Regions from separate parts of the Allobosea sp. NPDC055594 genome, predicted to be linked through region 2. Evidence: predicted binding sites of a transcription regulator. Region 2 holds the regulator's gene; the other holds the start of a gene.

Region 1 (4,420 bases), on a different contig from region 2:
AGCTTTCCAGGACGCCAACGCAAAACGCCGACACACGACGTGCCGGCAGGCGAGCACCGGAAGTCAAATTGAAGTGGCGGGTCTATAGCCAAGCCCCGAGCGCCCGTCAAGGCGAACTGCACGATAGGGCGCCGGAAACATCTCGGTAACCTCCTCTCGTCAGACTCCGTTAATCAGGTCACGATTCGGACCGATTCGCAGTGCAAGCGAGCTGTCGAACGGTCGCGCCGCCCGGAGCATCGAGATGAAGCCCGCCCTCACGCCGTCCCTGTCCGGGCTCGCCCTCGCGGCAGCCCTGCTCGCGGGCGCGTTTCCTGCCGGCGCCGCCTCGCTCGATGCCGCCTATGACGTTTCCCTGCTCGGCATGACCTTCGGCAAGGCCAGTCTGAGCGGCGACATCGAGGGCAGCCGCTACAAGCTCGATGTCCAGGCCAAGCTGACCGGGCTCGTCGGCGGTTTCACCGGTGGGCGCGGCTCCGGCGCCGCCACCGGCAATCTCAATGCCGGCAAGCTCTCGCCGGCGACCTTCGCGATCTCGTCCGCGAGCACGAGCGAGAGCCGCACCGTGCGCATGGCGCTCGAGCGCAATGCCGTGCAGGCGGTCGAGATCGAGCCGCCGATCGATGCCAAGCCCGACCGGGTGCCGATCAGCGACGCGCATCGGCGCAATGTCATGGACCCGATCAGCGCTTTCCTGATGCCGGTGGAAGGCGGGCGCAACTCCGGCGCTGCCGCCTGCAACCGCACTCTGCCGATCTTCGACGGCGCCGCGCGCTACGACATCAAGCTGAGCTATGCCGGCACGCGCGAGGTCACGCTCGACGGCTATAGCGGCCCGGTTTCGGTCTGCCAGGCGCGCTATGTGCCGATCTCCGGCCACAGGGCGCTGCGGCCGAGCACCAAGTTCATGGCCGAGAACAAGGAAATCTCGACCTGGCTCGCGCCGATCGCCGGCACGACGATGATGCTGCCGGTGCGGATCTCGGTGAAGACGATGATCGGTACCGCGGTGATCGAGGCCTCGCGTTTCAAGGTCGATCCCGGCGTGACGGCGGCGACCTCGCGCAACTGAGCCCGGCGCGGCCGGCCGCCGATCGACGCCGGCCCGTCCTCGCCGCGATGCGCGGCCCTGGTGGCGGCATTGCCGCTGAGGTTGCCGCGGGGCTAGCCTTTCCGCTGCGATTCGACCTTGGAGCCGATATGCCCGGCGATTTTGCCTTGCCACCCGGATTGCGGCGGCGCGACGTGATGGTGCGCGACACCGTGCTTCATGTCGCCGAGGTCGGCGACGGGCCGACCGTGCTGCTGCTGCATGGCTGGCCGGAGTTCTGGATGACCTGGCTGCCCTTGATGAACCGCCTGCATGGCGAGTTCCGGCTGGTCGCGCCCGATTTGCGCGGCTTCGGCGACAGCGCCAAATCGCCCGCGCCACGCAGCGATGTCGGGGCCAACAGCCATGCCGACGACATCGCCGCCTTGCTGGAAGCGCTGGGGACCGGACCGGTCGGGGTCGTCGGCCATGATGTCGGCGCCTATGTCGCCCAGGGCCTGGCGCGGCGCCACCCGCAGCGGGTCGAGAAGCTCCTGTTCTTTAACTGCCCGACGCCGAGCGTCGGTTCGGCCTGGGTGCGCGAGGGCCATGTCAACGAGATCTGGTACCAGTCCTTCCAGCAATTGCCGCTGGCCGAGCAGCTGATCGGCTCCAGCCGCGAGGCTTGCGCGCTCTATCTCGGGCATTTCCTGACGCATTGGTGCCATCGCAAGGATGCCTTCGCGCCGGTCTTCGACCGCTGGGTCGAGAACTTCCTGAAGCCCGGCAATCTGCGCGGCGGCTTCGACTGGTACCGCAGCCAGAATGCGGCGCGGGTCGCGGCGATCGACGGTCATCCGACGCCTTCCGTCTCGATCCACCAGCCGACGCGGGTGCATTGGGGCCGGCACGACCCGGTCCTGAAGGCCGAATGGAGCGCCTTCCTGTCCTATTATTTCGACGATGTCGAAGTGACCTATTGCGAGAACGCCGGCCATTTCGTCCATGTCGAGGCGCCGGACGAGGCGGCCGAGGTGTTCGCCGAAGTCTTCGCCGACTGAACTGACGGGGTGCGCGACTATTTTCGCCTTTGCCTCTCGCCTTCCCGTGCAGGAGGCCTACATGAGCGAAAGCGGCTCTCTCGCGTGCAAGTCGGCGAAGGACGGAAATCGAGGGCGATTCAAAATCTTGTGGTTATTGAATCGCTTGCCGCGATATCTCGCCGTGAACGAAACCTGATTCTGCGGGAGTCAGCGATTCGGCCTCGCTTCGTTCCGGACTCGTTCTGTTCACGGCGCGGGTTGCCCTTGGGGCGCCCGACCCGGTAGGGCTGGCTCGGTATTTCGCCGCGCAGGCTGCAGGAAAGCTCCAGCGTCTTGATCCAACCCCGCTCTCTTCCGCCCTCGCTCCGCGCACGCGGTGTCACTGCGGTGCTCGGCCCGACCAATACGGGCAAGACCCATCTCGCCATCGAGCGGATGATCGCCCATCCCACGGGGATGATCGGCCTGCCGCTGCGTCTGCTGGCGCGCGAGGTCTACCAGCGCGTCGTCGAGAGGGTCGGCCCGGAGGCGGTGGCGCTCGTCACCGGTGAGGAGAAGATCAAGCCGGAGCGGCCGCGCTTCTGGGTCTGCACGGTCGAGGCGATGCCGCGCGACCTTGCCGTCGATTTCGTCGCCGTCGACGAGATCCAGCTCGCCGCCGATCTCGACCGCGGCCATGTCTTCTCCGACCGGCTGCTGAACCATCGCGGCCGGGCCGAGACGATGCTGATCGGCGCGGGCACGATGCGGCCTCTCATCGAGCAGCTGATCCCGGGCGCCAATGTGGTGACGCGGCCGCGGCTCTCGAACCTGACCTTCGCCGGCGACCGCAAGATCACCCGCCTGCCGCGGCGCTCGGCGATCGTCGCCTTCTCGGCCGAGGAGGTTTACGCCATCGCCGAGCTGATCCGCCGGCAGAAGGGCGGGGCGGCGGTGGTGCTGGGAGCGCTATCGCCACGTACGCGCAATGCCCAGGTCGAGATCTACCAGTCCGGCGATGTCGACTATCTCGTCGCCACCGACGCGATCGGCATGGGGCTCAATCTCGACGTCGACCACATCGCCTTCGCCGGCGACAGCAAGTTCGACGGCCATCATTTCCGCAAGCTGCATCCGGCCGAGTTCGGCCAGATCGCCGGCCGGGCCGGCCGGCATCTGCGCGACGGCACTTTCGGCACCACCGGGCGGGCGCCACCCTTCGATGCCGAACTGGTCGAAGCGATCGAGAATCATCGGTTCGAGCCGATTCGCCAGCTGCAATGGCGCAACTCCGATCTCGACCTGCGCTCGGTCCAGGGGCTGCTCGACAGCCTCAACCAGCAGCCGCAGGAGCAGGGAATGACCCGCGCCCTGATCGCCGAGGACATGACCACGCTGGAAATCCTGGCGCGCGACCATGATGTCGCGAGGCTGGCGCAGGGCAGGCCGGCGGTGACGCGGCTCTGGGAGGTCTGCGGCCTGCCGGATTATCGCAAGATCGCGCCCATGCAGCATGCCGACCTCGCGACGATGCTGTATCTTCGGCTGATGCGGCACGGCCGTCTCGATCCGGACTGGTATCGGCGCCAGCTCGATGCGCTCGACCGCACCGATGGCGAGATCGACACCCTGTCGGCGCGCATCGCGCAGGTCCGAACCTGGACCTTCGTGGCGAACCGTCCCGACTGGTTGCCTGATCCAGAGCATTGGCAGGGGGTGGCGCGTCTTGTAGAGGACAAGCTGTCGGACGCTTTGCACGAAAGGCTCGCCAGCCGTTTCGTCGATCGGCGCACGAGCGTGTTGATGCGTCGCCTGCGGGAGAATGCGATGTTGGAAGCTGAGGTCACTGCGGCGGGCGACGTGCTCGTCGAGGGCCAGCATGTCGGGTTGCTGCAGGGATTCCGCTTTACGGCGGATCCCAAGGCCGGCGGCCCCGAAGCCAAGGCGCTGAACGCCGCCGCGATGAAGGCGCTCGCCAGCGAGATGGAGGCGCGCGCCTCGCGCGTCGTGCTCGCCGGCGACGAGGCCTTCGTCCTGTCGCATGACGGTTTCATCCGCTGGGTCGGCGAGCCGGTGGCGCGCCTCGTCGCCGGCGAGAAGGTGCTGGAGCCGCGCCTGCGCCTGCTGGTCGAGGAGCATCTGACCGGGCCGGCGCGCGAGCAGGTCGAGAATCGGCTGACGCTCTGGCTGAAGAATCACATCACCAAGCTGCTCGGGCCGCTGCAGGTGCTCGAGGAGGCCACGAGCCTGACCGGCATCGCGCGCGGCATCGCCTTCCAGGCGGCCGAGGCGCTGGGCGTGCTCGAGCGCGCCAAGGTCGGCGAGGAGATGAAGACCCTCGACCAGGAGGGGCGGGCGGGCCTGCGCC
Region 2 (4,420 bases):
GCCGATGCTTTCCGCACCGCCCGGGCGTCGCCGAAAGGCCTCCGCGCGCGCCCTCGCCTGGCGGGGCGGGGCAAGGTGGGCGTATCGGCTGTCGCTGAGCCCGGTGTGGAGCCCGTCGAACTGGTACACCCCGCTCCGCGCCATGCTCGAAACCGAGATCGAGCGGCGGCGTCTCTTCAACTGGTTTCCCGTGCCGCTCGGGCTCGGCGTCATCCTGTATTTCCTCGCCGATCGCGAGCCGAGCCCGGCGGCGCCGCTGGCCGGCCTTGCCCTGTCCGCGCTCGCCGCGCTGCTATTGCGCCACAGGCGCCGCGTCATGCTCGTCTGCATCGCGCTAGGCGCACTCTTTGCCGGCTTCGGCGCCGGAGCCTGGCGGGCGGCGAGCATCGCGGCACCGGCGCTCTCCCGGTTCCATGTCGGCAAGCTCACCGGTTTCGTCGAGACGCTGGAGCAGCGCGAGAAGGGCGTCCGTCTGGTCGTCCTGGTCACCGCCCTGCCGGGCGTCGAACCGCAGCAGCGCCCAAGGCGCGTCCGCGTCAGCACCACCGCGACGACCTTGAAGCCCGGCGATCACATCATGGCGACCGCGCGGCTCCTGCCGCCGCCTGGACCGGCGCGTCCCGGCGGCTATGACTTCGCCCGCGACGCCTTCTTCCGCGGCATCGGGGCGGTCGGCAGCATTGCCGGAAAGGTCACGCTGGCACCGGCGCCTTCTCGGCCGTCGCGGCAGCTCGCCTGGAGCATCACCATCGACCAGGCGCGCAATGCGCTGACCGAGCGCATCGCCACGATCGGCGGCGGGCAGGCGGGCGCGATGGCGGCCGCCCTGGTCACCGGCAAGCGCGGCCTGATCACTGAGCCGACCAATGACGATCTGCGCGCCGCCGGCATCTACCACATCGTCTCGATCTCCGGCCTGCACATGGTTCTGGCGGCCGGCACGATCTTCTGGCTGGCGCGGGCGCTACTGGCGCTGTCGCCCGGCCTCACGCTCTTCTGGCCGATCAAGAAGCTTGCTGCGCTCGCCGCCATGTTCGGCGCCACCGCCTATTGCGTTTTCTCGGGCGCCGAGGTCGCGACGGTCCGCTCCTTGATCATGACCCTGGTGATGCTCGGCGCCATCCTGGTCGACCGGCCGGCCCTCAGCATGCGCAATCTCGCTCTCGCCGCGATCATCGTGCTGCTGCGAGAGCCCGAAGCGCTGCTCGGGCCGAGCTTCCAGATGTCCTTCGGCGCGGTCGCCGCGCTGATCGCCTTCGCCGAGCGCTGGCAGGAGCGCTCACCCGACCCGGCCGCTGCGAGCTGGTCCTGGCCCTTGCGGCCGCTCTGGCTCTCCGCGGTCGGCATCGTCGTCACCACCTTGCTGGCGACGGCGGCGACGGCACCCTTCGGAGTTTATCATTTCCAGACCTTCAACCCGTTCGGCCTGCTCGGCAACGCGCTCGCTTTGCCTTTCGTCTCGTTGATCGTCATGCCGGCCGCGGTCTTCGGCGTGCTGGCCTATCCCTTCGGGCTCGACTGGCCCGCCTGGGCCCTGATGGGCTGGGCCTCCGGCCTCGTCCTGCGGCTCGCCCACTGGGTTGCCGGGATCGAGCGCTCGACAGTGGTGCTGCCGGCCTTCGACGCCCTGGCGCTCGCCCTGTTCGCCCTGGCGCTGCTCTGGCTGACCTTGTGGACGACGGCCTTGCGCTACCTGGCGGCATTGCCGCTCTGCGCCGGTCTGGCGCTCGCCTCGGACCCGACGCGGCCGGACATCCTGATCGAGCGCGACGGTTCCGGCATTCTGGTACGCGGCCCCGAAGGGCGGCTCGTCCTCGCAGGCAAGCCGAGCCGTTTCGTCCTGGCGCAATGGCTCCATGCCGACGGGGATTCCCGCTCCCCGGACGATCCGGCCTTGCGAGAAGGCGCCGCCTGCGATGCGCGCGGCTGCGTGATCCGCCTCAGGGACGGCCGCAAAGTCGCCTACACTCGCGACCGCATCGCCATCGTCGAGGATTGCCTGCGCGCCGATCTCGTCGTGACGCCGCTCCATGCCAATGGCAGCTGCACCGCCCGACTGATCGATCGGGCTGCGCTCACGCGTGACGGAGCGACGGCGCTGGGCTCCTCGCCTGGCGGCAACTGGCGCGCCTACACCGCCGAGGACGCGACGCGCCTGCGGCCCTGGACCCGGGCCCGGCCTGCTCCCGTCGTCGCGCCTTCGTCACCGGAGCCGGGACGCGCCCCTGCCACCTCGCTGCCAGCCGCTGCAACGGCGGAGCAGGCAGAGGACACCAGCTTGCTTCAGTAGCGCCGCATCAGATTGACGAGCCGACCCTGGATCTTGACGCGATCCGGGCCGAGCACGCGGGTCTCGTAGGCCGGGTTGGCGGCCTCCAGGGCAATCGAGGAGCCGCGCTTGCGCAGGCGCTTCAGCGTCGCCTCCTCGTCATCGATCAGGGCGACGATGATGTCGCCGGTGTTGGCGGTGTCCTGCTTGCGAATGACGACGGTGTCACCGTCGAGAATGCCGGCCTCGATCATCGAATCGCCGCGGACCTCCAGCGCGTAGTGCTCGCCGCCGCCGAGCATGTCGGCCGGCATGGAGACGCTGTAGCTGCGATCCTGGATCGCCGAGATCGGCGTGCCAGCGGCGATTCGGCCCATCACCGGGATTGAAACGGTCGTGCGTCCGTTCTCCTCGGCGGTGGCAGGGCGCGGCTTGGCGAGGTTGGCGGCTGGGGCAGGCGGAGTCTGGCCGAGCCCGCCCTGCACGATGGACGGGCTGAAACGGGCGCGCTGCCCCGGCGCACCGCCGATTCCGTCCGGCATCTTGATGACTTCGAGCGCCCGGGCGCGGTTCGGTAGCCGGCGAATGAAGCCGCGCTCCTCCAGCGCCATGATCAACCGGTGAATGCCGGATTTGGAGCGCAGGTCGAGCGCATCCTTCATCTCGTCGAAGGAGGGCGGGACGCCGGATTCGCGCAGGCGTTCATGGATGAAGCGAAGCAGTTCGAACTGTTTGCGTGTCAGCATGATCTCGCCGCCCGGCCTTTCGCATCGGAATCGAAACAAAGCACGAACAACATACCTGTTCGCCATGTGTTCCGCAAGAGAGGTTCAGCACGGTCTTGCAAGGCGCGAAAGCTGTCCTTCTCCTTGCACGCGAAGCTTTGCGGAGAACAGGGCAGCAAGAAGAGACGGAGCGGCGATAGAGCTCAGGCCGGCGATTCCGGGCACGATGATGGCCGTCGCGGTAGTGGGCTTGACCGCCGCGGACTGCCGATCCGCGGCGAATTCGGCGATCCCGCGCTACGATGCCGGCTGCTGCCGCAGCAGCGCCAGCGCCGCATCGACGGCATTGGCGGCCGGACTCGGGCCGGCGCTGCGCATCCTGTGCTCGAGCGTGGCGAAACCGTCAAGCTGGCGGTCGCGCGCCGCACCGTCGCCGATCACCGCGGCGAGAGCCAGGGCCAGCGCGTCCGGCGTCACATCGTCCTGGATGAACTCGGGAACGACGTTCTCGCCGAGAATGAGGTTCGGCAGGATGACCGTCGGCAGCTTGATCAGGCGGCGGGCCAGCGCCGCCTCCCAGCCGGCACCACGATAGGCGGCGACGGTCGGCACCTGCGCCAGGGCGAGCTCGAGCGTCACCGTTCCGGAGGCGGCGAGTGCCGCGCGCGCCTGACGGAAGGCCGCGAGCTTGGCCGCCTCCCCCGTCACGATCTCGGGTTTCACGGGCCAGCTTGCGACGATCCCGGTAATGGCTTCGACCAGACGCGGCACGGCCGGCAAGACGAAGCGTGCCCGCGGCAGAGCCTGGGCGATACGCGCAATCGTCTCGCCGAAGGCGGGCATGAGGTGGCGGATCTCGGAGCCACGGCTACCCGGCAGCACGAGGATAAGCGGCTCCTGCGCGTCGGCCCGAACCCTGGCTTCATCCGGCCCGGGACGCAGCTCCGTTAGCCGCTCGATCAGCGGATGCCCGACATAGACCGTGTCGGGTCCGCCGAGACGCGCAAGCGCCTCCGGCTCGAAGGGCAGCAGCGCCAGGATCCTGTCGACATGCGGGCGCATGCGCCGCGCCCGGCCCTGGCGCCAGGCCCAGACGCTCGGGCAGACCCAGTGCGCGATCGGCACAGCAGGATTGAGCCGGCGCAGCTTCTTGTCGACGCGCAGGCTGAAGTCAGGCGCGTCGATCGTCAGCATCAGATCGGGCGCGAAGGCGGCAGCAGCCTGCGCCGCGTCAGAGATGCGACGCAGCAGCAATGGCAGGCGGGCGACGACCGGGCCGAAGCCCATCACCGCGATGTCCTCCTGGGGGAAGATGCTCGCCAAGCCTTCCGCCGCCAGAACCTCGCCTCCGACGCCGCGCAGATCGAGCGGGCGCCCTGCAAGCCGGTGGCGAAGCTGCTGCACGAAACGCGCACCGAGCGCGTCG

Evidence for each region. Region 2 encodes LexA, which represses DNA repair genes until DNA is damaged. Its sites were predicted from a motif close to TGTTCNNNNTGTGTTCNG; they were not measured.
Region 1: ACWGRX_RS24265 (helicase-related protein) is a predicted target of LexA. The motif match lies at 2,301-2,318, and genes of this name have one in related genera.

Annotation. Positions count from the first base shown of each region.
Region 1 covers NZ_JBSHIO010000019.1:36,513-40,932, forward strand. The annotation lists gene ACWGRX_RS24255 (DUF3108 domain-containing protein) at 245-1,072, shown strand; gene ACWGRX_RS24260 (alpha/beta fold hydrolase) at 1,201-2,091, shown strand; gene ACWGRX_RS24265 (helicase-related protein) at 2,410-4,420, shown strand, end outside.
Region 2 covers NZ_JBSHIO010000001.1:540,523-544,942, forward strand. The annotation lists gene ACWGRX_RS02525 (ComEC/Rec2 family competence protein) at 104-2,290, shown strand; gene lexA (transcriptional repressor LexA) at 2,284-3,015, opposite strand; gene lpxB (lipid-A-disaccharide synthase) at 3,292-4,420, opposite strand, start outside.